2 regions of the Kineococcus sp. GCM10028916 genome follow, and region 2 is predicted to be linked to the other one. Evidence: riboswitches for the same ligand, from Rfam matches in the RefSeq annotation. Region 2 holds a riboswitch; the other holds the start of a gene.
What was found. Region 2 has a riboswitch for S-adenosylmethionine ahead of ACFQ46_RS12390 (O-acetylhomoserine aminocarboxypropyltransferase/cysteine synthase family protein). Riboswitches for the same ligand answer to the same signal wherever they lie in the genome.

Region 1: it holds a riboswitch for S-adenosylmethionine, as region 2 does, so the genes downstream of both, ACFQ46_RS06705 (MFS transporter) here and ACFQ46_RS12390 (O-acetylhomoserine aminocarboxypropyltransferase/cysteine synthase family protein) in region 2, are expected to answer to the same signal.

Annotation. Positions count from the first base shown of each region.
Region 1 is NZ_JBHTFM010000003.1:854,145-868,127, reverse strand. It holds gene ACFQ46_RS06715 (methyl-accepting chemotaxis protein) at 1-248, opposite strand, end outside; gene ACFQ46_RS06710 (LLM class flavin-dependent oxidoreductase) at 300-1,661, opposite strand; gene ACFQ46_RS06705 (MFS transporter) at 1,658-2,986, opposite strand; SAM riboswitch class I at 2,996-3,084, opposite strand; gene ACFQ46_RS06700 (SGNH/GDSL hydrolase family protein) at 3,170-3,961, shown strand; gene ACFQ46_RS06695 (alpha/beta hydrolase) at 4,041-5,135, shown strand; gene ACFQ46_RS06690 (electron transfer flavoprotein subunit alpha/FixB family protein) at 5,149-6,108, opposite strand; gene ACFQ46_RS06685 (electron transfer flavoprotein subunit beta/FixA family protein) at 6,105-6,908, opposite strand; gene ACFQ46_RS06680 (FAD-dependent oxidoreductase) at 6,910-8,295, opposite strand; gene rarD (EamA family transporter RarD) at 8,398-9,357, shown strand; gene ACFQ46_RS06670 (bifunctional lysylphosphatidylglycerol flippase/synthetase MprF) at 9,415-11,136, shown strand; gene ACFQ46_RS06665 (hypothetical protein) at 11,133-11,915, shown strand; gene ACFQ46_RS06660 (DUF998 domain-containing protein) at 12,014-12,652, opposite strand; gene ACFQ46_RS06655 (four-carbon acid sugar kinase family protein) at 12,649-13,899, opposite strand; gene ACFQ46_RS06650 (ATP-dependent DNA ligase) at 13,967-13,983, shown strand, end outside.
Region 2 is NZ_JBHTFM010000013.1:188,294-202,276, reverse strand. It holds gene ACFQ46_RS12400 (class I SAM-dependent methyltransferase) at 1-280, opposite strand, end outside; gene ACFQ46_RS12395 (NtaA/DmoA family FMN-dependent monooxygenase) at 291-1,610, opposite strand; SAM riboswitch class I at 1,684-1,770, shown strand; gene ACFQ46_RS12390 (O-acetylhomoserine aminocarboxypropyltransferase/cysteine synthase family protein) at 1,898-3,211, shown strand; gene ACFQ46_RS12385 (LLM class flavin-dependent oxidoreductase) at 3,213-4,523, shown strand; gene ACFQ46_RS12380 (alpha/beta hydrolase) at 4,554-5,081, opposite strand; gene ACFQ46_RS12375 (antibiotic biosynthesis monooxygenase family protein) at 5,092-5,397, opposite strand; gene ACFQ46_RS12370 (ABC transporter permease) at 5,416-7,932, opposite strand; gene ACFQ46_RS12365 (ABC transporter ATP-binding protein) at 7,936-8,676, opposite strand; gene purT (formate-dependent phosphoribosylglycinamide formyltransferase) at 8,843-10,039, shown strand; gene ACFQ46_RS12355 (response regulator) at 10,043-10,780, opposite strand; gene ACFQ46_RS12350 (sensor histidine kinase) at 10,782-11,969, opposite strand; gene ACFQ46_RS12345 (3-isopropylmalate dehydrogenase) at 12,139-13,191, shown strand; gene ACFQ46_RS12340 (branched-chain amino acid aminotransferase) at 13,241-13,983, shown strand, end outside.

The DNA of each region.
Region 1 (13,983 bases), on a different contig from region 2:
TTCTTGGCGGCGTCGTCGACGGTGAGCGCCGCGTTGGTCACGTCCATGCGGGCCTGCAGGAAGTCCACCTGCACGGTGAGGATCGTCCGCACCGAGGCGAGACCCGACGACGACATCGTCGTGAGGTTGCCCTGGGAGGTGCTGAGCTTCGCCCAGCCCACCCCCACCACGGTGGCGAGCAGGAGGCAGACGACGCCGAAGCCGGCGAACAACTTGGAAGCGACGTTCAGGTCACGTAGACGGGTCACGGTGGTCCATCGGCCACCGTTCGGGGGCCCTGACCCGATTTCTAGAAGAATTCAGCGGCGGAAACCGGCGCCCACGTGGGTACCCGGCAGCCGGGCCCCCCCACCGAGCCGTTCCCGCAGGGTCGTCCCGGGGGCCGGCTTCGGGGCGGTGCGACCGCGCCGCCGCAGTTCGGGGACGAGGTGGTCGACGACGTCGACGAAGGTCCCGGGCATCGTGGCGTACATCAGGTTGAACCCGTCGACGTCGGCCTCCGCCGCGAACTCCTCGAGGTGGTCCGCGACCGTCTGCGGGGAACCCGCGAGGACCGGACCCCGCCCCCCCACCGAGACGAACTGCGCGAGGTCGTCGATCGTCCACTCCCGGTCGGGGTCGTTCGTGAAGCTCGAGAGGGCGGACCGGTTCGCGTCGGTGGTCACGTGCTGCAGGGTCTCGTCGGCGGCGCGACCGGCGAGGTCAACCCCCGTCCACCCCCCGAACAACGCGAGGGCGGCCTCCCGGCTGGCGTGCTCGCGGTAGTCGGCGAGCAGTGCGCGCGCCTCCTCGTCGCTGCTGCGGACGACCGTGGTGAGGCCGGCGAGGACCTGCACCGACCGCGGGTCGCGACCGGCGCGTTCGACCTGCTCGCGCAGGGAGTCGACGGACCTGCGGGCGATCTTCGCGGTCGGCGCGATGATGAACACGCACTCCGCGTGCCGGGCCGCGAACTCCTGTCCGCGGGGCGAGGAACCCGCCTGGAAGATCACCGGTGTCCGTTGCGGCGAGGGTTCGCAGAGGAACGCGCCGGGGACGTCGAAGTACTTCCCGTGGTGGTCGATGTCGTGGACCTTGGCCGGGTCGGCGTAGATCCCGCGCCCGGCGTCGCGGACGACGGCGTCGTCCTCCCAGGAACCCTCCCAGAGCTTGTAGCAGACCTCCAGGTACTCCTCGGCGACCTCGTAGCGCTCGTCGTGGGCGACCTGGGCGGTGAGACCCAGGTTCTTCGCGGCCGAGTCGAGGTAGCCCGTGACCACGTTCCACGCGACGCGGCCGCCGGTGAGGTGGTCCAGCGTCGTGAGACGGCGGGCCAGGGAGTAGGGCTGTTCGTAGGTCGTGGTCACGGTGAGCCCGAAACCCAGGTCCTCGGTGACGGCGGCCATCGCCGACACCGCCGCGAGCGGGTCGTTCACGGGAACCTGCACGGCGGCGCGGACCGCCGCGTCCCGCGATCCCCCGTGGACGTCGTAGGTGCCGAGGACGTCGGCGAGGAACAGCGTGTCGAAACCCCCGCGCTCGAGGAGGCGGGCGAGGTCGGTCCAGTGCGCGAGGGTCCGGTAGTCCGCGCTGCGGTCCTCCGGTCGCGACCACAGCCCGGCGGCCTGGTGGCCGACGCAGGCCATGGCGAAGGCGTTGAGGCGCAACGGTGTCGGGCTCAACGGGACAGCCCCTCCAGAGGTCGGTGCGCGGTCTCGCGGGTGAACGCGGCCGAGATGGTGGTGAGGACGGCGAGGAAGCTCAGGTACCCCGCGACGATCCAGGGCGAACCGTTCCCCGCGGCCAGCAGCGAGGCGGCGATGAGCGGGGTCAGACCGCCGCCGAGGACCGCGCCGATGGAGTACCCGAGGGACGCACCGCTGTAGCGGGTGCGGCTGTCGAACTGCTCGGCGAAGAAGGCGCCCTGAGCGCCGTACTGGCTGTCGTGACCGAGGTTGATCGCGATGACCATCGCGCCCACGATCAGGACGGTCGACCCCGTGTCCAGCAGCAGGAACGCGGGCACCGTGAACACCGCGGTGAGGACCGACCCGAACAGGTAGACGGGTTTGCGACCCACCCGGTCCGAGAGCAGGCCCCACAACGGGGTGGCGGCGAGGCTGAGGACCGAGGCGACCAGCACGGCGAGCAGACCGACGTCGGCCCCGTCCTCGCGCACGTGGTTGGTCAGGTAGTTCAGCGCGAACACCGTGTAGAGGACGTAGGCGCCGTTCTGACCCAACCGCATGCCGGTCGTCAGGAGCACCCCGCGCTTGTTCGTCGCCAGCACCTCGGCGACGGGTCGGCGCGACGTCGCGTCGGCCTCGCGCAGCGCGGTGAACGCCGGGGAGTCGGTGACCTTGAGGCGGATGACCAACCCGATGACGACGAGCACGGCGCTGGCCAGGAACGGGATCCGCCACCCCCAGGCGAGGAAGTCCTCGCTCGAGGTCAGGGTGCGGGTGAGCCAGAAACCCCCGCTGGCCAGGACCATGCCGGCCGCGGAACCCATCTGCGGGATCGCGCCGAACAGACCGCGCCGGCCGGTGGGGGCGTGCTCGACGGACAACAGGACGGCCCCGCCCCACTCACCTCCGGCCGAGAAACCCTGCAGCAGTCGCGCCGCGACCAGCAGGACCGGGGCCCACACCCCGATCCGGTCGTGGGTGGGGAGCAGGCCGATGGCCGCCGTCGAGATCCCCATGACCAGCAACGAGGCCACGAGGACCGCCTTGCGGCCCACCCGGTCGCCGATGTGACCGGCCACCGCACCGCCGAGGGGGCGGGCGGCGAAACCCACGGCGTAGGTGGCGAACGCGGCGATCACGCCGACCGCGCCACCGACGTTCGGGAAGAACAGCGGGCCGAGGACGATCGCCGCGGCCGTGCCGTAGAGGTAGTAGTCGTACCACTCGATGGTGGTGCCGACGAAGCTCCCCAGCGCCGCCCGGCGGCGGACGAGGGGTTCGCTGGGCGTGGCGAGGACGGTGTCGTGCACGGTGCTCACAGAACGGTTCTCCCATCGGTCCTGGCGGTAGCACCTTCCCCGCGGGGTGGTTGCTGCGACGTCGACGAGCCAGGTCTCTCGGTCGCTCTGGATGGCTGGGGCGAACCTACGACGGGGGCGCGCACCAGGCAAACCGGGGCCCGGTCCCGAGCGCGGGGCGCGAGCCGGTGCCAGAGTGGGCGGGTGAGCTTCCCGTGGGTCCGCTCCCCGCGCACCTCCCGGACCGTCGCCCTCCTGCTGGCCGTCTGCGCGGCCGCCTGCGCCGGGCCCGACGACGCCGCCTCGTCCTCCGCGCCCCTGCGCCTGCTGTCCCTGGGCGACTCCGTGCCGGCCGGGGACGTCTGCGGCTGCACCGCCTTCCCGGACCTGGTCGCCGACGGCCTCGCGCCGACCGGCGGGGCCGACGTGGTGCAACGGGCCAGCGGCGGGGCGACCTCGACCGACGTCGACTCGGTCCTGCGCCGGCTCGCGGCGGACGAGGGACCCCGGCTCGGCGCGCCGGACGTCGTGCTCCTGCAGGCCGGGGCCAACGACCTCGTGCAGCAGGTCGACCTCGCCACCTCCACCGCCGGGGCCGTCGACACCGACGCGACGATCGAGCGGGTGGTGGCGACGCTGGCGGAGACCGTCGACGAGCTCACCGCCACCGGGGCCCGGGTCGTCGTCCTCGACTACTGGGCGGTCGGGCTGGACGGTGCCGTCGCCCGGCAGGAGTACACCCCCGCCGAGCTGCACGACCAGGTCGCCCTCACCGACGCCTTCGACGACCGCCTCGCCGTCGCGGTGGGGAGCGAGGCGCTCTTCGTGGACCTGCGCCCGGTGTTCCACGGCCCGGACGGGACCGGCGACCCGACGACGCTGCTCGCCGCGGACGGCGACCACCCCGACGCCGCCGGGCACCGGGCCATCGCGGACGCCGTGCTGGACGTGCTCGCCGGCTCGGAGGGTGCTGCCGGTTCGCCGGGAGACCGCTGAGAGAGGGCACGTCCCCGCCTGTGGTGACCCATGGTGGTCCCGGCGCACCACGCGCCGGTTCTGGCACGGGGGGTGTGGGGTGGGTCTCGACGATCCGCTGACGCGGTGGATCGCCATCGGCGTCGCAGTGGTGGCCACGGTGGCGCTGGTCGTCTGCTGGCGGGGGCTGGCCCGGCGGGGGTTCCTCGCCGTCCTGGGACGCTCGGTGGCCCTGCTCGGGGTCAACGTGAGCGTCCTCACGGCCGTCTTCCTCGTCGTCAACGCCCAGTTCGGACTGTTCTCGGACTGGGCGGACCTCCTCGGGACGCAGCAGGTGGTCACGACCACGCAGGCCAGCGGGTCGGCCACCGCCCAGGCGTCCGAGGCCGCCCCCGTCCGTCTCGACGGCTACGACGGGAGGGTCTGGCGGGTCCAGGTCCCCGGCCCCCGCTCCGCCACCACGGCCGAAGCCCTGGTGGTCCTGCCCACCGGGTACGGCACCACCCCCGCCCCGGCCGGGGGGTACCCCGTCATCGAGGCCTTCCACGGCTACCCGGGGACCCCGGAGCAGTGGCTCGACGCGATGCACCTGCTGCCCTCGCTGGACGCCGCGGTCACCGCGCACCAGCTGGCCGCGTCCGTGGTGGTCATCCCGACGCTGGAGGTCCCCGCCGGACGCGACACGGAGTGCGTCGACGCGGGAGCCGGCCAACCGGCGCTGGAGACCTGGCTCTCCCAGGACGTCCCCGACTACGTGGAACAGCACTACGCGGTGAGCAGGCAGGCGAGGTCGTGGGCCACCCTCGGGTTGTCGATGGGTGGCTGGTGCGCCAACGAGATGACCATGCTGCACCCCGACCGCTTCAGCGCGGCGATCGCCTTCGGCGGCTACTCACGCCTCGACCTGGGGTCCTGGAAGCCGTTCTCCGCGGACAGCCCCCCGGCGAAGCGCTACGACCTGGTCGCCCTCGCGCGCCAGGACCCGCCGCCCGTGCGGTTGTGGGCCCTGGCCTCGAAGGAGGACGGGCTGTCCTGGCCGAGCACCCAGGCGCTCGCGAGCGCGGTGCACGGGTCCACCACGATGACCCTCGTCACCCAGCAGCAGGGCGGTCACCGGACCAGCATCTGGGCGGGCATCGTCCCGCAGGCGCTGACCTGGCTGGGGTCGGCGCCGGGGTTCGCCCCGGCGACCTGACGCCGCCCCGCGGTCAGGGTCGGCGGGCCCGGAGCTCCGCCACGAGCGCGGGGACGACCTCGCCGAGGTCACCCACGATCCCGTAGTCGGCGAACTCGAAGATCGGGGCGTCGGGGTCGTTGTTGACGGCGACGACCGTGCCGGCCGCGTCCATCCCCCCGCGGTGGTGGACGGCGCCGGAGACGCCGAGGCCGATGTAGAGGCGGGGCGAGATGGTCACGCCGGTCTGCCCGACCTGGGCCTCGTGCCCGATCCAGCCCTCGTCGGTGGCGACGCGGGTCGCGCCGACGGCCGCGCCGAGGACGTCGGCGAGCTCCTCCACCCCGGAGAAGTCCCCGTCGACGCCACGGCCACCGACGACGACGACCTCCGCCTCGGCCAGCGCCGGACGGTCACCGGTGGGCCGCTTCGTGCGGGAGACGACGGTGACCGCCCGGGCCGCCGCGGACGCCTCGACGGTGTGCTCGACGAGAGCCGTGTCGGCGGGGACGGCGAGCGGCGCGGCCGGCACGACGTTCGGGGCCAGCGCGACGACGGCGAGCCGGCCCGTCGCGGCGCAGGCGGTGTCCCAGGACCCGGCGAGGACGCTCTTGCGGGCGACCCACTGCCCGTCCTCGACGGCGACCGAGGCGGCGCCGGTGACGACCCCGGCACCGGCGCGGACGGCGAGCCGGGCCGCGACCTCCTTGCCCTCGAACGTCGAGGCGACCAGCAGCAGCGACGGTTCGACGGCGGTGATCACCGTCTGCAGGGCGTCGACGACGGAGGCCGTCAGCTGGGCGTCGGCTCCGTCGACGTGGACCTGGTGCAGCGTCGCGGCGCCGTGCGCGGCGAGGAGCTCCGTCTGCGGCGACTCCCCCACCCAGACCGCGTGCACGACGGCGTCGGGCAGGTCGCGCGCGAGCGTCAGCAGTTCCAGCGCGGTGGGGCGGACGGCGCCGTCGGCGTGGTCCACGAGAACCAGGACGTTCACTGGAAACCCTTCTGCGACAGGTAGTCCACCAGGGCGGGAACGGTCTCCGCGTCACCGGTCACGACGATCCGGTCGGGTCGTTCCGGACGCGGCTGCGCGTGCACGACCGTCGTGGCGGAGCCGCCGGACCCGACCGTGGCCGGGTCGAGGGCGAGGTCGGCCAGCGTCCACGACGTCACGGGTGCCTTGCGGGCGGCCATGATCCCCTTGAAGTTCGGGAAGCGGGCGCGGAAGGCCTGGTCGGTGACCGAGAGCACCGCGGGGGCGGGGGCGGTGAGGACCTCGACGTCGGTCGACGTCTCGCGCTGCACCCTCACCACACCGTCGCTGAGGGTGATCTCGTCCGCCAGCGTCAGCTGCGGCCACCCGAGCAGCTCCGCGAGCGCCGCAGGGACCAGGGACGTGAGCCCGTCGAGCGCGGCCATCCCGGCGACCACCAGGTCGACGGGGCTCTCGGCGTGCAGCTTCACGATCGCCGCGGCGAGGATCCGGGCGGTGGCGATGGCGTCGGAGCCGGCGACGGCCTCGTCGCTGACGTGCACGGCGGTGGACGCGCCCATCGCGAGCCCGCGGCGCAGTGCCTCGACCGCCGGCGCCGGGCCGAGGGTCAGGACGGTGACGTCGTGGCCCTCACCGGGGAAGCCCGCGGCCTCGGCCGTGCGCAGCCCGGCCTCGAGGGCGTCCTCGTCGAGCTCGTTGAGGGTGTCGTCGTCCCCGCCCCGGACGAGGCGCCCGTCGTCCCCCAGGGAGCGGGGCGACTGGATGTCGGGGACGTGCTTGACGCAGACGACGACGCGCACGTCAGACCGTCCCGCGGGAGTGCTTGATCATGTCCTCGCGGGACACGACCTTGACGCGCTGGCGGCCGTGGGGTTCGCCGAGGGAGCGTTCGTGGGCGTCGAGGACCTCCCAGTCCGACCAGGTCAGGACGTCGACGCCCTTGCCCCGCAGGAAGTCGAGGATCGCCTGCGGGTTGGGCTCCGCGGCGCGCTGGAGCGCGGCCGCGTCGGCCAGGAGGTGCTTGACCGTCTCGGAGGCGTCGGACTTGGTGTGCCCGATGAGCCCGACGGGACCGCGCTTGATCCAGCCGGTGCAGTAGACGCCCTCGACGGTCTCGCCCCCGGGGGCCAGGACGCGGCCCTCGTGGTTGGAGATGACGCCCTTCAGCTCGTCGAAGGGGACGCCCTCCAGCAGGGAGCCGAAGTAGCCGACGGCGCGGTAGACGGCCTGGACGTCCCACTCGTGGAAGTCGCCGGTGCCCTCGACGGAGGTGTCGCCGGTGAGGCGGGTGCGTTCGGTCCGCAGCCCCCGGACGTGCCCGTCCTCGGTGGTGAGGACCTCGACCGGGGCGTGCAGGAAGTGCAGGTGCAGACGGCGCGAGGCCGTCGACTCCCCCTCCTTCAGCGTCCAGTCGGTGAGCGTCTTCACGACCTGCTTGGTCTGGTTGGACTTCGCGATCGCCTCCATCGAGCCCTCGTCGAACTCGAAGTCCTCGGGGTCGACGATGACGTCGACGTCGGGCACGTGCCCGAGCTCGCGCAGCTCCAGCGGCGAGAACTTCGCCTGCGCGGGACCGCGGCGGGCGAAGACGTGCACGTCCTTGACCTTGGAGGCCTTCAGCCCCTCGTAGACGTTGGCCGGGATCTCCGTCGGCAGCAGGTCGTCGGCGTGCTTGGCCAGCACGCGGGCCACGTCGAGGGCGACGTTGCCGGCGCCGAGGACGGCGACGGTCTCGGCCTCCAGCGGCCACTCGCGCGGGTAGTCGGGGTGCCCGTCGTACCAGGAGACGAAGTCGGCCGCGCCGTAGCTCTCCGGGGCCTCGACCCCGGGGATCGCGAGCGTCGCGTCCTTGATCGACCCGGTGGAGAAGACGACGGCGTCGTAGTGGTGGCGCAGCTCCTCGAGGGTGACGTCGGTGCCGAAGTCGACGTTGGTCAGCAACCGGACGTCCCCGCGGCCGAGGACCTTCTCCAGCGCGACGATGATCTGCTTGATGCGCGGGTGGTCGGGGGCGACGCCGTAGCGGACCAGACCGAACGGCGCGGGGAGGCGCTCGAAGAGGTCGATGCCGACCCCGTCGAAACCGGTGGCCGTGAGGTCGGCCTTGGAGAGGATGTCCGAGGCGTAGATCCCGGCCGGTCCGGCTCCGACGACGGCGACGCGCAGCGGACGGTTCGAATCGGTCACAGCTCTCGGTGTCCCTCTCGTAGGTGGTGACGTGCTGGGTGACGCGCTGGGATGACGTGGAAGGCAAGCCTAACGCGGCCCGCTGGAGCGGCCGACGCCACGATGACCCCCGTGGACCAGCGCGCAGCAGAGCACACCGAGTCTCCCTCGGCCGAGCACAGGACGCGCACCGGAGTCCTCGCCGGCCTCGCCTGCTACTGCGTCTGGGGCCTCTTCCCGTTCTTCTTCCACGCCCTCGCACCGACCGGCGCGGTGGAGCTGCTGGCCTGGCGGGTGCTGTGGTCGCTGGCGCTGTCGGTGCTGGTGGTGACCGGGTTGCGCCGCTGGCCCGCGGTCCTGGCCGTGCTGCGCTCGCCGCGGCAGCGGGGACTGCTGGCGGTCGCGGCCGTCGCGATCGCGGTGAACTGGGGCGTCTACGGCCTCGCCGTGGTCACCGGTCACGTCCTCGAGGCCTCGCTGGGCTACTTCGTGAACCCGTTGCTGACCGTCCTGCTCGGGGTGGTGGTGCTGCGGGAACGGCTGCGCCGCACCCAGTGGATCGCCGTCGGGATCGGGCTGGCCGCGGTCGCCGTCATCACCGCGGACCTGGGACGGCTGCCGTGGATGGCGCTGACGCTGGCCGTCTCCTTCGGCAGCTACGGCCTGCTGAAGAACCGCCTCGCCCGGCACGGCTCGGGGCTGGACCCGCTGACGGGGCTGACCGTCGAGACCGGGTTCCTGGCCCTGCCCGCGGCCGCCGCGCTGCTCGTCCTCGGGGACCGGCTGACCTTCACCGGCTTCGGCGCCTGGCACACCGTGCTGCTGGTGCTGTCCGGTCCGCTGACCCTGGGTCCGCTGCTGCTGTTCGCGGTGGCCGCCGGCCGGGTGCCGCTGAGCGTCATCGGGATGCTGCAGTACCTGACCCCGGTGCTGCAGTTCGTCGCGGCGCTGCTGCTCGGCGAGACCATGCCGGCGTCGCGCTGGGTCGGGTTCGGGCTGGTCTGGGTGGCGCTGGTGGTGCTCACGACGGACGCGGTGCGCCGCCGGGGACGGCCCCGGGACTGGGAGTCCACCGGGAGTTGACCGGGAGGGCACCCGCGACCGTGCGTCGGCTGTGGCGGAGGCAGCAGACTGCTCTGCGTGCTCCCTCCCCTGTTGGCCGGCCGTGCGCGACGAGGGCGGATCCGCCGCATCGGCGCCGTCGCGGTCGCCTTCCTCGGTCTCGTCGGTGTCGTCTCCGCCATCACACCGCCCTTCCGCGAACGGTTCGCCCCGCTGCTGGACGTGCTGCCGCTCGCGGTCCCGTTGGGGGCGAAGACGGTCCTGGTGCCGGTGTCGATCGCCCTGCTGCTGCTGGCCCGGGGCCTGCGCCGCGGTCAGCGGCTCGCCTGGGGCACGACGATCGGTCTGCTGGCCGCGTCGGCCGGTCTGCACGTGCTGAAGGGCATCGACGTCGAGGAGGCCGTGCTCGACGTCGTCGCCCTGGTCTGGCTGGCGGTGAACGCACGGTCGTTCCCGGTGCTGCCGAGCGCGGCCCGAGCCCGGCGGGTCGGGTGGGTGCTGGCGATCGGGGCCCTGGCCTCGCTGGTCGTCTCGGCCGCACTGGTGGTGGCCGTGGGGGCCGAACGGCACCCGGGCGAGACGATCGAGGCGGTCGTCCAGCGCCTCGTCGGTGACCAGCGCACCCCCTTCCCGAAGCTGCGGGGGGACGAGGGCCACGCCTTCCTGCCGCTGCTGAACCCGTCGCTGCTGGCGCTCGGGCTGACGTTGCTGGTGGTGCTCGGCTGGGTCCTCTTCTCCCCCCACCGCCCGGACGTGCTCAGCGGTGAACAGCGCCGCGCCGAACGGGAACGCGCCCGGGAGGTCGTCCTGCGCTGGGGCGGGGAGACCCTCGACTACTTCGCGCTGCGCGACGACAAGGACTTCTTCTTCGCCTCCTTCGAGGAGGGCACCGGCGTGGTCGCCCACAGCGTCCGGAACGGGGTCTGCCTGGTCTCCCCGGACCCGATCGGGCCCCCGCAACGCCGCGGCGCCCTCCTCGTGGAGTTCCTCGACCACGTCGAACGCAACGGCTGGTCGGTCGCCGTCGTCGGGGCCCGCGCCGACTGGCTGCCCTCCTACGAGGCGGTCGGGTTGCGACCGGTGTACCTGGGCGACGAGGCCGTCCTGGACTGCTCGCAGTTCTCGCTGAAGGGCTCGAGCATGAAGAGCCTCCGGGGTTCGGTGAACCGGGTCGCGAAGGCCGGGATCACCGTGGAGTTCCACGACGGACCCACGCTGCCGGAACCGGTGAAGGAGGAGCTGCTCGCGATCTCCGGGGAGTCGCGCCACGGGGAGGCCGAACGCGGCTACTCCATGACGTTGTCCCGGTTGTTCGACCCCGCCGACACCGGCGTCCTGGTGAGCGTCGCCCGGTTCGCCGACGGCCGGGCCGCGGGGTTCATCCAGTGGACCCCGGCCGCCCTGGTGCAGGGGTACTCCCTCGACGTCATGCGCCGATCCACCGCCGAGGACGTGCCGAACGGGTTGACCGACGCCCTCATCGTGGCGACGGCCCAGCACCTCGTGGAGAACGGCCTGCGCGGGCTGGGCCTCAACTTCGCCGTGCTGCGCGAGATCGTGTCGGGCGAACGCGAGGGGACCTTCGCCGACCTGGGTCGCCGGGCGCTGCACGCGTTGTCGAGCAGCGCGCAGATCGAGTCGCTGTGGAAGTTCAACGCCAAGTACGACCCGGACTGGCGACCCCGCTACGTCGTGCTGGACTCCGTGGAGTTCTCCGCGGCGCAGGGGTTCACGATCGCCGACGCCGAGGGGGTCGCGGAACTCCCCGTCGTCGGACGGTTCCTCGGCCGGCGTCCGTGACGCTGGCCCTCGTCACCGCCGTCCTCGCGGCGCTGGGCTACGCGGCGGGTTCGGTGCTGCAGGCCGTGGGCGTGCGCCGCTCCGGCCTGCGCTCCCCGCTGTACCTGGCCGGGCTGGGCTGCGACGGAGCGGCCTGGTTGCTGTCGCTGGTCGCGTTGCGCCGGTTGCCGACCTTCGCGGTGCAGTCCCTGCTGGCGGGGTCGCTGGCGCTGACCGTGCTGCTGGCGCGGGTGTTCCTGGGGTCGCGGCTGCGCGGGCGGGACACCACGGCCGTGCTGCTGCTCGTCGCCGCCCTCGGGGTCGTCGGCGGTTCCGGGACCGAGCAGCCCTCGCCGCCGACCGGTTCCGCCGTGGACCTAGGGCTGTGCGCCGCCGCGGTCCTGCTGCTCGTGGCCGTCCTGGCCCTGCGCCGCAGCGGCTCCGCGACGCAGGCCGTCCTCGCGGGTCTCGGGTACTCCGTCGCCGCTCTGGGCGCGCGAGCGCTGACGATCCCCGACCAGTGGTGGCGGATCGCCCTCGAACCCGTCGGCTGGGCCGTGCTCGTGTCCGGCGTCGCCGGGACCCTCGGCTACGCGGCGGCCCTGCAACGCGGGGCGGTCGGGCCGGCGACGGCGCTGCTGTGGTCGGTGGAGGTCGTCGTGCCCGCCGTCGCGGGTTTCGCGCTCCTCGGCGACGCGGTGCGGGCGGGGTGGTGGCCGGCGGCGGTCGTCGCGCTCGTCGTGGTGGTGGCGTGCTCGGTGGTGCTCGCCGGGTCGCCGGCGATCCCGGAGGAGACCTGACCGGTCCGGGGACTTCCGGGGCCGCGGGGGGGACCGTTGACGCATCGGGTCGAACCCATTGGCCCGAAGCGTCAACGGTCCGTCCCGGTCCTCTGTGGTCACACCGGTGAAGGAACCTGGGCCTCCCGGGAGGTTCCCCGCTCGCGCCACTGGCTGACGACCTCCAGCAGGACCCACGCCGACACCGCGAGGACCTGGTAGCGCTGGGAGTCCCCACCGCCGCCGTTGCCGCCCTGCAGGAACGTCACGACCTCGTAGACCCCGGCACCGCCGGAGACCGCCGCGGAGAGCACCGCGAGGGGTTTCAACGCCCACCCCCGCGCGCGCCAGGCGAGTTCCAGGACACCGAGGACGGCCCCGAGGGTGCCGATGACGCTGACCCCGTCGTGCAGGAGTTCGGGCCCCGCCGAGGACGCCGGGCACACCCCGAGGGAGGGCGCGCAGGTCAGCGGGACGATCGCCGAGACCAGCGTCGTCAGCCCGAACGCGGTCAGGCAGCTCCCGCGGAAGCGGGCGTGGCGCAACCCGCTGCGCCACAGCGGGACCGCGAGGAGTGCGCACAGCAGCCCGGCGCTGCCGTCACCGAGGCGGAACCACACCGACCCCGGCTCGCCGGGGACGGACAGCTCGCTGATGACGCCGGTGGTGAGGTCGATGCGGGCCCCGACGAGCGGGGCCAGCAGGAAGTTCGCGTTCGCGAGGCCCGCGAGGGCCGCCAGCGCGATCCGACCCTTCACCGGGCGGTGACACCAAGGGCGGCGACCGCGTCGGCGATGGCGTCCGGGCCGCCCACGTTGCCGGGCACGACGACCTGGCGGACCTCGCGGCCGTCCCGGGTCCGCATCACCCACACCGAGATCCCGGCCGCGACCTGGCCCTCGACGAACGCGCTGGTCGCGCCGATCCCGGTGCGCGCGACCTCCGCCGCGGTGATCCCGCCCTTGCTGACGACGGCGTCGACGTGCGGCAGCAGGTCGGCGACGGCGGTGGTCAGCGCGGTCATCACGGCCTCCCCGTGGGCGAGGGTGCCGTGGTCGGACATCCGGACCCGCTCGCTGGCGATGGCGACGAGCCCCTGGCGCGCCAGCACCCGCCCCGCGCGCTCGCCGAGTTCCCGACCCGCCCAGACGGGGTCGTCCAGCGCGTCGGCGGTGGCGACCGGCTCGAAGGCGCCCCACTCCTGCCCGAGCACGTCCAGCTGGGCCTGCGCCCCCGCCGTGTGCGACCCGCAGACGACGAGGACCCGCGGCCGGTCCACGACCAGCGGCCGCGGCAGGTACCCGGCGCTCACGACCCCCGCGAGCTCGGCGGCCAGCGGTGCCGCGCACCGCACGACGATCCCGCGCCCGGCCCCCCGCACGGCGTCGGCGAGGGCGCTCACGTCCCGGTCCGTCTCGACGTCGGGGACCAGCACCGAACCCGCCGGGGCCTGCGCGAACCGCTGCGCCAACCGCGCGGGGTCGCGGACGACGTCGAGCGGGACCCCGACGCCGGTGCGGGGGGACTTCTCGGCGACGTAGTCGACCAGCGCGGAGCTGCGGAAGCCGAAGACGGGGTCGTCCGCGTACTCCGTCTCCCCCGCGGGCACGTCACCGTCCGCGGTGCGGACGAGGTGCACCCCGCCGATCGTGGTCCGTCCCCCCGCCGGGAAGGCCGGGACGAAGAGGACGACGTCCTCGGCGCCCGCGAACACCCCGGTCTCGGCGAAGACGTGCCCGCGCAGCGTGGAGTCCCCGCGGAGCACGAACCGCACCTCGACCCCCAGCCGGGCGCCGGCCTCGAGGGCGTCGGCCCGGATCCGGGCGACCAGCGCGACGGCGGCCGCCTCGTCGAGGGCACGGGAGTTGGTCTGCACGTAGACGCCGTCCGCGTCGCGCAGGGCCGCCTCGAGGCGGTCGGCGTCGGACTCCAGCAGGACCTGCACCCCCGTCGCGGACTGGGTCCCGGTGGGGTCGTCGTCGAGGACGACGGTCTTCACGCTCACCCGCCGAAGTACACCAGACCCCGCCGGAAGGTCGTGGCGGGCGCCGCCCTGCGGCAGAGTGAGCGTCATGGACCTGCCGCTGAA
Region 2 (13,983 bases):
GGTCGTCGAGCCAGGGCAGGATCACGTCGGCGTCGCCGAAGGCGGTGTTGGGGACGTCGTAGCGCCGCGACCACTCGGCGTACCCCTCGCCCGGGGGCACCCGGGCCACGTCGAGACCGTCGCGCAGCCGGGGGTCGTCGCGCAGCCGGCGCACCTCGGCGAGGCGGCGTTCGACGAACTCCCGGCCGTGCCGGCCGTGACCCGTGGTGGCCCGCTGCAGGGCGAGTCCTTCGATCCCGAGCAGGACGGCGAGCGGGTGTTCGTGGACGGCGTCGGCCATGGCGGGTCTCTCAGGCGTAGCGACTCGGCGGGACGGGCAGCCCCATGTTCTCGCGCAGGGTCGCCGCGGGCAGTTCCGGCGGCAGCGCACCACGTCGCACGAGCAGCGGCACCACCTGCTCGACGAACTCCTCGAGCCCCGCGGGGACGGAGGAGAACGCGAGGGTGAAACCGTCGGCGGCCCCGTTCTCGAAGCGTTCCACCATCCAGTCCGCGACCTGCTCGGGCGTCCCGGGCAGGAACCGGCGGCGGAGCATCGTCCGGTACAGGTCGCGCAGCGTGAACCGCTCCGGGTCCGACTGCCGCTCCATGAGCTTGCGGACCCCCTCGAACACCGTCTGCACCTGGTTCGACCCGCCGCTGAAGTCGAACTCGAACCGTTCGTCGAGGGGGTGGCCGGAGAGGTCGACCCCGAGGTGGTGGGAGAGCCAGTCGAGGCTGAGACGGTCCGGGGTCAACGCCTCGATCTCGTCCACCCGTTCGAGCGCGCGCTCCGGCGTCTCGCCGAGGACGGGGGAGAGGGCGGGGAGGACCTTGAGGTGGGTGGGGTCGCGGCCGTTGTCCGCGGCGCGGCGCTTGTAGTCGTCGGCGAGCCTGCGGGCGCCCTCCAGCGGGGCGCTGCCGGGGACGAAGACGGCCTCGGCGTGCTTCCCGGCCAGCCGACGACCGTCCTCGGAGGAACCCGCCTGGAACAGCACCGGGTGGCCCTGCGGCGGACGGGGCAGGTTCAGTGGACCCCGGACGCGGAAGAACTCACCCTCGTGGTCGAGGACGTGCATCCCCGCCGGATCGGCGTAGCGGCCCGAGGTGACGTCGGGCCGGATCGCGTCGTCGTCCCAGCTGTCCCACAGGCCCTGCACGACCTCGACGTACTCGCCCGCCCGGCGGTAGCGCGCGGCGTGGTCCAGGTTCACGTCGAGACCGAAGTTGCGCGCCTCCTCGTCGCTGGCCGAGGTCACCAGGTTCCACCCGGCCCGCCCGGAGCTCAGGAAGTCCAGCGAACCGACCTGGCGGGCGGTGTGGAAGGGCTGGTTCCACGTCGTGGAGACGGTGGCGACCAGCCCGATGCGTTCCGTGCTGCGGGTGAGCGCGCCCAGGAGCCCGAAGGGTTCCGGGCGGACGTTGGCGACGTGCTCGACCCCGGAGGGGAAGCGGTCCCACACGTAGAGCTCGTCGGCGTAGAACAACGCCGTGAACCCGCCGCGCTCCGCGGTGCGGGCGAAGTCCTCGTAGTAGCCGTGGGTGAGGTAGTCGTCCGGGCGCCCGCCCGGGAGCCGCCAGCTCGTGAGGTGCTCGCCCCCGGGGTAGAAGAGCATCGCGGTGAGGATCACGAGCGGGCACGCTACTCGCGCCCCGACCGGGTGAAGCGCTTGACACGGGGCCCGCGGTCACCGTTCACTGGAGGAGCCATCCAGAGCGGCCGAGAGACCTGGCTCGTCGACGCCGCAGCAACCGCCTTCGGGTAGGTGCTTCCGCCAGGACCGATGGGAGAAGCTCCGTGCCTGAACACCGCCTGACGCGCCGTCTCGTGATCGACCTCCTGCGCAGCGCCGGGATGACCTGTCGGGGCTGAACGCCCGCCAGGTCCCCCGTTCACGCTCCCCGGAAGGTCCCGTCGATGTCGCACGTCCCGTTCCCGCACGGTTTCGCCACCCAGCAGGTCCACGCGGGTTCCTCGCCCGATCCCGCGACCGGTTCCCGCGTCACCCCCGTCCACCTGACCGCCGGGTTCGTCTTCGACGACTTCGAGCAGGCGCGTGCCCGCTTCGCCGGTGAGGACGACGGCTACGTCTACACCCGGATGGCCAACCCCACGACGACGGCGCTCGAGCAGCGCCTCGCCGTCCTCGAGCACGGCAGCGACGCGATCGTCGTCGGCACCGGCCAGGCCGCGATCACGGTGGCCCTGCTCGGCGTCCTCGGCGCCGGCGACCACGTCGTCGCCGCGGGGGACCTCTACGAGGGGTCCCGCGGCCTGCTCGTCGACAACTTCGGCCGGCTCGGGATCACCGTCGACTTCGTCGCCGACAGCACCGATCCCGCGGCGTGGGAGGCGGCGGTGCGCCCCGAGACCCGGGTGTTCTTCGCCGAGTCGATCGCGAACCCGAAGAACGTCGTCCTCGACGTGCCCGCCGTCGCGGCCGTGGCCCACCGGCACGGCATCCCGCTCGTCGTCGACAACACCTTCGCCACGCCCTACCTGTTGCGCCCCCTCGACCACGGCGCCGACGTCGTCGTGCACTCCGCGAGCAAGTTCCTCGCCGGGCACGGGGCGGCCCTGGGCGGCGCGATCGTCACGGGCGGTTCGTTCGACTGGAGCGGGTTCGACCACCTGAGCGCTCCGGCGAACGTCCTCGGCGGGGTCAGCTGGGTCGAGGCGCACGGGCCGCGACGGGCCTACGTCGAGCACACCCGGGCCGTCGTCGCCTCGCGGTTCGGGCCGACGATCTCCCCGTTCAACGCGTTCCTGGTCCAGCAGGGCCTGGAGACCCTGTCGTTGCGGGTGGCGCGGCAGACGTCGACGGCCCTGGAACTCGCCCGCTGGTTGGCGGCGCGTCCGGAGGTCGTGAGCGTCGACCACGCAGGACTCCCCGGCCACGGGACCTCCGCGGTCGCGCAGCGGTTGCTGCCGCGGGGCAGCGGCGCGGTGTTCTCCTTCACCCTCGAGGGTGGACGGGCTGCGGCGCAACGCTTCGTCGACGCCGTCGAGCTGTTCACCCGGATGACCCACGTCGGCGACGTCCGCTCGCTGGTCATCCACCCGGGGAGCACGACGCACGCCCACCGCACCGAGGCCGAACGCCTCGCCGCCGGGATCTGGCCGGGACTGGTGCGGCTCTCGATCGGGCTGGAGGAACGCGAGGACCTGCTCGCCGACCTGGAGCTCGCGCTCGCCGCCACGGTTCCCGCCGAGCTCCCCGTGGCGGTCTGAGGTGACGCGCCTGCAGCACTTCGGGTACTTCTTCTCCCGGGGTTTCGGCCCGCAGGGCTGGGGCCGGGACTACCAGGCGTGGAACGACGACTGGACGCGTCCCGACCTCTACGCCCACGCGGTCCGCGACCTCGAACGCGCGGGTTTCGACCTCGTGGTCATCGAGGACGCGATCTCGCTCGGCAACCCCGACACCCTCGACCTGCGGGTCCGCGCCGCCTACGGCGGGCCCAAGCACGACCCGCTGCTGCTCGCCCCGTACCTGTTCGCGGCGACCCGGCACCTCGGCGTCGTCCCCACGATCAACGCGGGGATCACCCCGCCCTACCTCGCCGCCCGGCAGGCCGCGACGCTGCAGCACCTCTCCGGCGACCGGTTCGGGATCAACCTGGTCACCGACGTCGGCAGCGCTCGTCACGTCGGGCTCGAACCCGTCGCGCACGACGTCGCCTACGACCGCGCCGAGGAGTGGATCGACGTCGTCCGCCGGTTGTGGCACAGCTGGGACCCGGACGCCCTCGTCGCGGACGCCGAGACCGGGCACTTCGCCGACGGGGCCAAGATCGACGCGTTCCAGCACCGGGGTGAGCACTTCCGCCTCGACGGACCGCTCAACGCGCTGCCCTTCGACGGCGGGGACCCGGTGGTCGTCTCGCCCGGGGGTTCCGCGCGCGGCCTGGGGTTCGCCGGGTCGCGTTCCGACGTGCAGCTGGCGCTGGCGCCGCTGCAGGTCGAGGAGGTGCGGGCCTACCGGGCGAAGGTGCTGGCGGCCGCCGCGCTCGCCGGTCGCAAACCCGCGGACGTCCGCGTGCTGTTCGTCGTCAAACCGGAACTGCTCACCAGCCGGGAGGAGGCCGACCGGGTCGTCGCCGCCTCCCGGCACGCCTCCGACGCCGTTCTGCACGAGGTGGCGCTCGCCTGGTCCAGCGACCTCGAGACCGACCTCACGGCACTCCCGCTGGACGCGCCGATCGATCCCGCGGTGTTCGGCGACCACGTCTCGCTCGGCACCCTCACCGCGTTGCGCGGGGACACCCCGGACGCCCCGCTGCGGGAACTGCTGGCCCGCAAGGCCCGCAAGGGGCGTCTCGGCGATCGCAGCGGACTGGTCGGGACGGCGGAGGAGTTCGCCGACCTCGTCGAGGAGTTCGGTGCGGACGCCGACAACGACGGGTTCCTGCTCTCCGGGGACCTGCACCCGGTGACGTTGCACCGGTTCCTGGACGACCTCGTCCCGGTGCTGCGCCGGCGGGGGATCCTGCGCAGCGGGTACGGCGGCGGTGGGTTGCGGGGCAACCTCTTCGAGTTCTAGCCCGGGTCGAGTCCCAGCCCGGTCCGGGTCCTAGGCCAGGAACTCGCGGACGCCGTGGCGGAGCCGTTCCAGCGCCGTCGCGGTGGCCGCGGGGTCCCCCGGGAACTCCAGGGAGTGGTCGGCGCCGACGAACTCGAGAACCTCGCGGTCGCTCTCGTGGGCCAGGGTCCGGTTCCACGACGGGTCGGCCGTCCCGCCGACGAGCAGGGTGTTCGCGTGCGAGCGGGCGGCGGCGAGCCCCACCGCCGGCTCGTCGAGCAACGGCGTCAGCCAGATGCCCGCGAGCGCGAGGTCCGCGGCCACGGGCAGGGCCAGCGTGGTCAGCGACTTCGCGACGACGAAGTTCGGGCGGAGGTCGTGCAGCAGGGCCCGCACCAGGTCGGGGGTGTCCGCCGTGGTGGGGGCGGGACCGTCCCAGGAGAGGGTCAGCACCCGGTGCCCGGCGGCGAGCAGTTCGTCGCGGACCACCCGCAGGACGGGCTGGTCGGCGTCGTAGCCGCGCCCCGGCAGCACCAGCGTGGGTGCTCCCGGGGCGTGGCCCGCGGAGTCGATCCTCATCGGTGCGGGATCAGCTCGGGTCGGCGCCGAGGACGACCTCGAACTCCAGGAGCGAGGCGCCGGTGGCGACCGGCTTGGCCCGCTCGCCCGCGTGGGCGGCCTGCGCGCCACCGCCGGCCCAGGCCTGGAACGCCTCCTCCGTCTCCCACTTCGTGTAGACGAAGTAGCGGGTCTCCCCCGAGACGGGGCGCAGGAGTTCGAAACCGAGGAACCCGGGGGTTCCCTCGACCGCACCCATCCGGGCGCCGAACCGGCGCTCCAGTTCGGGCCCGCCATCCTCGGGGACCTCGATCGCGTTGATCTTCACGACAGCCATGCCGACAGCGTCTCAGGGTCAGTCGGCGATGGCGGCGACCGGGGGTGTCCTCGCCGCACGTCGCGCCGGCAGCACCGAGGCGAGCACCCCGGCGAGCGCGGCGACGACGACGATCCCCCCGACCTGACCCCACGGCACGGCGAGCACGACCGGCATCTCGGCGCTGAGCACCGAGGCCGTCCCGGCCAGGCCGTACCCGGTGCCGAGGACCACCCCCAGCACCGCGGCCACCCCGGCCACGAGCAGCGCCTCCCAGGCCAGCACGGCGCGCAGCTGACCCCGGGTCAGCCCCAGGGCCCGCAGCAGGCCCGACTCCTGCCGCCGTTCGACGACGGAGAGGGCGAGGGTGTTGCCGACCCCGATGAGGGCGATGACGACGGCCACGGCCAGCAACCCGGTCACGATGAGGAGCATCGTCGTGAGGAGCTGGTCCAGGGAGTTGCGCAGGCTGGCGATGCCCTGGACGTCGCTGGAGGGCAGGACCTGGGCGAGGGCCTCCGAGATCCGGTCCGTCGCCGCGGCCTGGGCCCCGGTGTCCCCGTCGGCGAGGCGGATCCAGGCGCCCGTCGGCTCGAGGTCGGTCCGCAGCCGCTGCGCGTCGGCCTGGGTGATGACCGCCGCGGACTGGCTGTCCGGGGCGACCCGGACGGTGAACGGGACGGCGGCGCCGCTCGGCTCGCCGGCGTCGTCGAGGACCTGCAGGGCCAGCGCGTCCCCGTCGGAGAGACCTGCACCGAGGGTGGCCGGGAGGACGATCTGACCGGCCCGGGGCAGGGGTGAGCGCTGCTGCGAGCGCACGACGGCGCCCGCCGCGGCCGGGTCGACGGCGTCGACCGTGAGGTTCAGCGAACCGTCCGCGGTCGTGAGGTCCAGGTTCTCGACCAGCGCGAGACCGGCGACGCCGTCGACCCCGCGCACCGCGGCCACGACGTCGGACCCCCAGGGCTGCGAGGCGGTGGCGACCACGTCGGTCGGGTAGCCGGCGTCCATGGCGCGCAGGGCGCTGACCCGCGTCGAGGAGGTCCCCACGACCATGGCCGTCGTCAGCGTCACCCCGATGACCAGGGCGGTGGCGGTGGCGGCCGTGCGCCGGGGGTTGCGGATCGAGTTCCCGGCGGCGAGTCGGGCCGGTACCCCGCCCAGGCGTCGGAACGGCCTGCCCGCCAGGGCGACGAGCGCCGGGACGAGGTGCTGGGCCAGCAGCAGGAACCCGAGGAAGCTGAGGGCTCCCGCGACGAGGGCACCCAGGAGCTGGCCACCCGCGGCCAGCACGACCATGGCGGCGGTGGCGGGGACGGTCACCACGAGACCGAGCACCAGGCGCACGACGCCGGCCCGGGAGCGCACCGGAGCGGTGGACAGCGGCCGCAGCGCGGCCAGCGGGGCGACCCGGGTCGCGGCCCGTGCCGGGGCGAGCGCGGCGAGGACCGTCACCACCGTGCCGAGGACGAGACCCGCGAGGACCGCGGAGGGGGGCAGGACGACGTCGGTCAACGGGACGGGGGAGTCGACGCGACCCGCCAGCCCCGCCACGACCCGGGCGAGACCGGACCCGGCCAGCACGCCGACGAGCGAGGCGAGCAACCCGACGACGAACGCCTCGCCCAGGACGCTGCGACCGATCTGGCCGCGGTCCGCACCCACGCAACGGAGCAGGGCGAGCTCGCGGGTCCGCTGGGCCAGCAGCACCGCGAACGTGTTCGCGATGACGAGCCCGGCGACGAGGACGGCGATCGCCCCGAAGGCCAGCAGGACGCTGGTCAGGCTCTGCGCGTCCCCGGTGAAGGAGTCGGCGACGTCCTGCGCGGCCTGCTCACCGGTGGTGACGGTCACCGAGGCCGGCGCGGCCGCGGTGATCCTCTCCAGCAGGGCGGTGCGGTCGGTCCCCGGAGCGGCGGCCACCCGCAGCCGGTCCGGGGACCCCGCGCCCCACGCGGTGACCGCCGCGTCGGTGCCGAAGACCGTCGGCACCAGGCCCGCGCGGGGGTCCCCGGCGAGGTCGACGGTCCCGACGACGGTCACCTGCTGGGTGACGGGTTCCGGGGACCCGGAGGCGTCGTCGCCCACGGGGTAGTGGGTGAGGGCGATCCGCGTCCCGGGCGCGACGTCGACGCGGTCGGAGACGGCGATCTCGTCCGCGTCCTGCGGCAGGCGGCCGCTGCTGACGTGCTGCCACCGCAGCGTCCCGGGGCTGCCGAGGCTGCGCGCCTGCGCCGACGTCGCGCCGGTCCGGTCGGGCAGTCGCACGTCGACGGAGGTGGACCGGTCGGCCGCGACCGCGGCGACGCCCGGCAGGGCCGCCACCACGGGTTCGAGGGCGGTGAGCGGTTGGTCCTCGGCGTAGGGGTCGCTCGGGGTCACGACGACGTCGCTGGCGACGAACTGCGCGCCGACCCCCTGCAGGACAGCGGCCTTCGCCGTCGCGTTCAGGGACAGGGTCGCCACCACGAAACCCACCGCGATGACGATCGCGAGGCAGGAGGCGAGCACGCGTGCGCCGTGCGCACGCAACTGGGCCAGGGTCACCCGGAGCACGGTTCAGACCCCCAGGGTGCGCAGGGCGTCGATGACGTCGTCGGGGGTGGGACTGGTCAGCCCACCCGCGAGGCCGCCGTCGGCGATGAGGACGACGCGGTCGGCGTAGCTCGCCGCGACCGGGTCGTGGGTCACCATCACGACGGTCTGGCCGACCTCGCGGACGCTGCCGCGCAGCAGGCTGAGGACCTCCGCGCCGGCGCGGGAGTCCAGGTTCCCGGTGGGTTCGTCGGCGAAGACGACGTCGGGGCGGGGGAGCAGCGCGCGGGCGACGGCGACGCGCTGCTGCTGCCCACCGGAGAGTTCGTGCGGGCGGTGCCGGAGCCGGTCGGTCAGCCCGAGCCGGCGGACGACGTCGTCGCGCCAGGCGGCGTCCGGTTCCCGGCCCGCCAGGCGCAGCGGCAGCAGCATGTTCTCCTCGGCGTCGAGGACGGGCAGCAGGTTGAAGCTCTGGAACACGAAACCGATCCGGTCCCGTCGCAGCCGGGTGAGCTCGGCGTCCTTCAGGGCGGTGAGTTCGGTGTCACCGAGGAACACCTGCCCCGCGGAGGCGACGTCGAGGCCGGCGAGGCAGTGCATCAAGGTGGACTTGCCGGAACCCGAGGGGCCCATGATCGCGGTGAACTCGCCCCGGGTGAACTCGACGTCCACCCCGGCGAGGGCGTGCACGACGGCGTCACCGCGGCCGTAGGTCTTGCGCAGACCCACGGCACGGACCGCGGAACTGTCGTGGAACTCGGACACGGTGGTTCTCCCAGGATCGCGGGGGTTCTCGAACACCCTCGACGCTAGGGACCGCGGTCCCGCGCAGCGTCTGGCCCTGAGTGGATCCTGAGGTCATCCCGTGGTCTGACGGTCCTCCCGTCGCTTCGGGCACGGGACCGACGCGGCCGGGCCCTAGGCTCCTGCCGTGGTCACCCTCGGCACCCCGAACTCCCCGTCCGCGACGCGCGTCCTGATGCTCGGCTCCGGTGAGCTGGCCAAGGAGGTCGTCATCGCCCTGCAGCGCCTGGGGGTCGAGACGATCGCCGTCGACCGCTACGAGGGCGCCCCGGCCCAGCAGGTCGCCCACCACTCCCGCACCATCGCGATGAGCGACCCGGACGCCCTGCGCGCCCTGCTGAGGGCGGAGCGACCGGACGTGATCGTCCCCGAGATCGAGGCGATCGCCACCGACGTCCTCGTCGAGCTGGAGGCCGAGGGGTTCCGGGTCGTCCCCACCGCCCGCGCCGCCCGGTTGACCATGGACCGCGAAGGGATCCGCCGCCTCGCGGCGGAGACCCTGGGCCTGCCCACGAGCCCCTACGCGTTCTGCGACTCCCTCGAGGAACTCCACGACGCCACCGGCGGGCCGATCGGGTTCCCGTGCGTCGTGAAACCCGTCGTGTCCAGTTCCGGCAAGGGACAGAGCACGCTGCGTTCGGCCGCCGACGTCGAGCAGGCGTGGGAGTACGCCCGGTCCGGTGCCCGCGTGGAGCGACCCCGCGTCATCGTCGAGGGTTTCGTCGAGTTCGACTACGAGATCACCCTCCTCACCGTCCGCTCCCTCGACGCCGACGGCGAGGTCGTCACCCGGTACTGCGACCCCGTCGGGCACCGCCAGGAACGGGGCGACTACGTCGAGAGCTGGCAGCCGCACCCCATGTCCCCGACCGCCCTGGCCCGGGCGCAGGAGATCGCCGCCGCCGTCACCACCGACCTCGGCGGCACCGGGCTGTTCGGCGTCGAACTCTTCGTCCGCGGTGACGAGGTGCTCTTCAGCGAGGTCAGTCCCCGCCCGCACGACACCGGCATGGTCACCCTGGCCACCCAGTTCCTCAGCGAGTTCGACCTGCACGCCCGGGCCCTCCTCGGACTGCCCGTCGACGTCGAACGGCACTCCACCGGCGCCAGCGCCGTGATCTACGGCGGCGTCGACGCCGTCGCCATCTCCGCCGACGGAGCCGCCGAGGCGCTCGCCGTACCCGGCAGCGACCTGCGCTGGTTCGGCAAGCCGGAGAGCTTCACCCGTCGCCGGATGGGCGTCGCGCTGGCCCGGGGGGCCGACGTCGAGCAGGCGCGCGACCGCGCGACCCGCGCCGCCGCCGCGGTGCGCCCCCGGGCGTAGGACCTACCGCGCGTCGCGCAGCACGTCGCCGGGCTGGACGAGCCCGGCGGCGTAGGCCAGCACGACCGCCTGCACCCGGTCGCGCGAGTGCGTCTTGGCCAGCACCCGTCCGACGTGCGTCTTCACCGTCGCCTCGGAGACGACGAAGCGCTGGGCGATCTCGCCGTTGGTCAACCCGTGGGCCATGCACTCCAGCACCTCCCGCTCCCGGGGGGTCAGGTCCGTCGGGATCCCCTGCGGCGCAGCGGAGGGAGTCGCCGCACCGGCCCGCAGCAACGGACCCACGTGCTGCAGCAACCGGCGGGTGGAACTCGCCGCGATGACCGCGTCGCCGGAGTGCACCGTGCGCACCGCGGCCAGGAGTTCCTCCGGCGGCGCGTCCTTGAGCAGGAAGCCGCTCGCTCCCGCGCCGATCGCCGAGACGACGTACTCGTCGAGGTCGAAGGTCGTCAGCACCACGACCTTCGGACCCTCCGTGGGACCCGCCGAGGCGCTGGCCGAGGTGATGGCCGAGGTGATGCGCCGGGTCGCCTCGATCCCGTCGAGACCGGGCATGCGCACGTCCATCAGCACGACGTCGCAGGGGGTGGAGGTGACGACCCGCACGGCGTCGGCCCCGTCGGAGGCCTCGCCCACGACGTGCAGGTCGGGTTGGGAGTCGATGACCATCCGGAACCCGGCGCGCACCAGCTGCTGGTCGTCGACGAGGACGACGCGGATCGGTTCGGTGGGATCGCTCACCTCACGAACTGTAGGGAAGGCGCGCCCGCACGGAGAAACCCCCACCGGTGCGCGGCCCCGACGTCACCGACCCGCCGTGCAAGCGGGCCCGCTCCGACATCCCCACCAGACCCTGCCCGCCGGGGCTCGGCTGGAGCATGGACGCCGCGCCGCGGCCGTCGTCCTCGACGTCGAGGCGCAGGGCGTCGTCGTCCCAGCGGACGACGACCCGGGTCCGGGCCCGCGGACCGGCGTGCTTGAGGACGTTGGTCAGCGACTCCTGGACGATCCGGTAGGCGGCCAGCCCGATCGCCGGCGGCAGTTCCCGCGGGGGGCCGAGGACCTCGGCCTCCACCTCGAGGCCGCTGGTGCGCACCTGCGCGACCAGTTCCGGGATCATCCGCGCGTCCGGTTGCGGGGCGAGTGCGTCGCCGGGGCCCTGACGCAGGACGCCGAGGAGGTTGCGCATGTCGGCGAGGGCCTGACGTCCGGTGCCCGAGATGGTCTCGAGCACCGTCGTCGCGATGCCCGGGTCGGCGTCGGCGGCGTAGCGCCCGCCGTCCGCCTGGGCGATGATCACCGACAACGAGTGCGCGACGACGTCGTGCATCTCGCGCGCGATGCGCTGGCGTTCCGCGGTCGCCGCCAGCCGGGACTCGTTGTCCCGCTCGTTCTCCAGCAACCGCGCGCGCTCCACGAGGGCCACCTCGTTCTGGCGCTGGGAACGGCGCAGGCTCCCCAGCGACCAGCTGGCCAGCACCATGAAGCCGATGAAGGCGCTCAGCAGGACGACACCGCCGATCCCGGTGCCGCTGAAGAACCGGACCGCGCAGACCAGGGCCCCGGCCAGCCCCAGGGCGAGCCCACCGCGGGAAGCCCACGACGCGGCGTAGGCGGCCATCGCGTAGACGGAGGCGAGGACCGCGAGGTTGCCGTAGGCCGGGCCGGGCAGGACCAGCTGCGAGATCCCGAAGAACGCGACGAGCACGCCCGAGACCTCGGGGTAGCGCCGCCGGACCGCCAGCGGCAGGCACATCCCGGCGCTGATCACCGCGCCGACGACTCCCCCCGCGACCCCGACCGAGATGCTGACCAGCCAGGAGGTCCCCGCCATCACGAGGGCGATGAGGGCGTCGATGAGCAGGCTGTTGGCCCGCGTCCAGTTCACGACGCGGTCGAAGACGTTCCGGGAGGTGTCCTGCTGACGCACCCGACGAGCCTAGGCAGCCCGGGGCCGCGTGGCGTCAGACCACGGGGCGATCCGGCGGCCCGTCCGCCTCGGCCCGGGGGAGGTCCTGTGACCCGTACCGTCTCACCCCTCGGGACGCGACGCCCACATGGTGGATGGTGCCCCGACGGGCTCCGATACCCTGCGCGCCATGACGGACACCTTGCGACTCGCGGTCATCCCCGGCGACGGCATCGGCCAGGAGGTGACCGTCGAGGCCCTCAAGGTGCTCTCCGCGGTGCTGGACCAGGCGGGCCAGAAGGTCTCGACCACCGAGTACGACCTCGGCGCCCGGCTCTACCACCGCACGGGGGAGACGCTGCCCGACAGCGTCCTCGAGGAGGTCCGCGGCCACGACGCGATCCTGCTCGGCGCCGTCGGCGACCCCAGCGTGCCCAGCGGCGTCCTGGAGCGCGGGCTGCTGCTCAAGCTGCGCTTCGCGCTGGACCACTACGTCAACCTGCGCCCGTCCAAGCTGTTCCCCGGGGTGCCGAGCCCGCTGGGTGACCCGGGCGACATCGACTTCGTCGTCGTCCGCGAGGGCACCGAGGGGCCCTACGTCGGCAACGGCGGCGCGCTGCGGGTCGGCACGCCGCAGGAGATCGCCACCGAGGTGAGCGTCAACACCGCCTTCGGCGTCGAGCGCGTCGTGCGCGACGCCTTCGCCCGCGCCGCGGCGCGTCCGCGCCGCAAGCTCACGCTGGTGCACAAGCACAACGTCCTCGTGCACGCCGGGCACCTGTGGCGTCGCACCGTCGAGGCGGTCGGGACGGAGTTCCCCGACGTCGCCGTCGACTACCTGCACGTCGACGCGGCCACGATCTTCATGGTGACCGACCCGTCGCGGTTCGACGTGATCGTCACCGACAACCTCTTCGGCGACATCCTCACCGACCTCGCCGCGGCCGTGACCGGAGGGATCGGCCTCGCCGCGTCCGGCAACGTCAACCCGGACCGCACCGCCCCCAGCATGTTCGAACCCGTCCACGGTTCGGCCCCCGACATCGCGGGTCGTCAGCTCGCCGACCCGACGGCCGCCGTGCTGTCGGTCTCGCTGCTGCTCTCCCACCTCGGCCGGGACGAGGCCGCGGCGCGCGTCGACGCGGCCGTCACCGCGGACCTGGCCGCCCGCGCGAGCGGCGAGGTCGGGACGCGCTCCACGGCGGAGGTCGGCGACGCGCTGGCCGCCGCCGCGACCGCCTGAGCGCGGGGTACCGTCGATCCACCACCGTCAGCTCACGAGGAGACCGCGCATGAGCGCCACGCCGACCGCCACCCCCACCGGATCCGCCCCCCGGCTGACGTTCCCCGTCACGCCGTCGGCCACCCCGGTCGCGGCGGAGCGTCGGGCGGAGATCCTCCGGGCGCCGGGGTTCGGGAAGTTCTTCACCGACCACATGGCCATCGCCACCTGGACGAAGGGCGAGGGCTGGCACGACACGGCCGTCGTCCCCTACGGGCCGCTGCAACTCGACCCGGCCGCCGCGGTGCTGCACTACGCGCAGGAGATCTTCGAGGGGCTCAAGGCCTACCGCCACGCCGACGGCAGCGTCTGGACCTTCCGTCCCGAGGCCAACGCCGCGCGCATGGCGCGGTCCGCGCGACGCCTCGCGCTGCCCGAGATCGGCGAGGAGACGTTCCTCGAGGCCATCACCCAGCTGGTCCGGGCCGACGAGGCCTGGGTCCCCACGGGTGGGGAGTCCTCCCTGTACCTGCGTCCGTTCATGGTCGCCACGGAGGCGTTCCTCGGGGTCCGCGCGGCGCACGAGGTGAAGTTCCTCGTCATCGCCTCCCCGGCCGGCGCCTACTTCTCCGGCGGGGTGAAGCCGGTCTCGATCTGGCTGTCGCAGAACTACTCCCGCGCCGCCCTGGGGGGCACGGGTTCGGCCAAGTGCGGCGGGAACTACGCCGCCAGCCTCGCCGCGCAGGAGGAGGCGGGCGAGCACGGCTGCGACCAGGTGTGCTTCCTCGACTCCGCCGAGCAGAAGTACGTCGA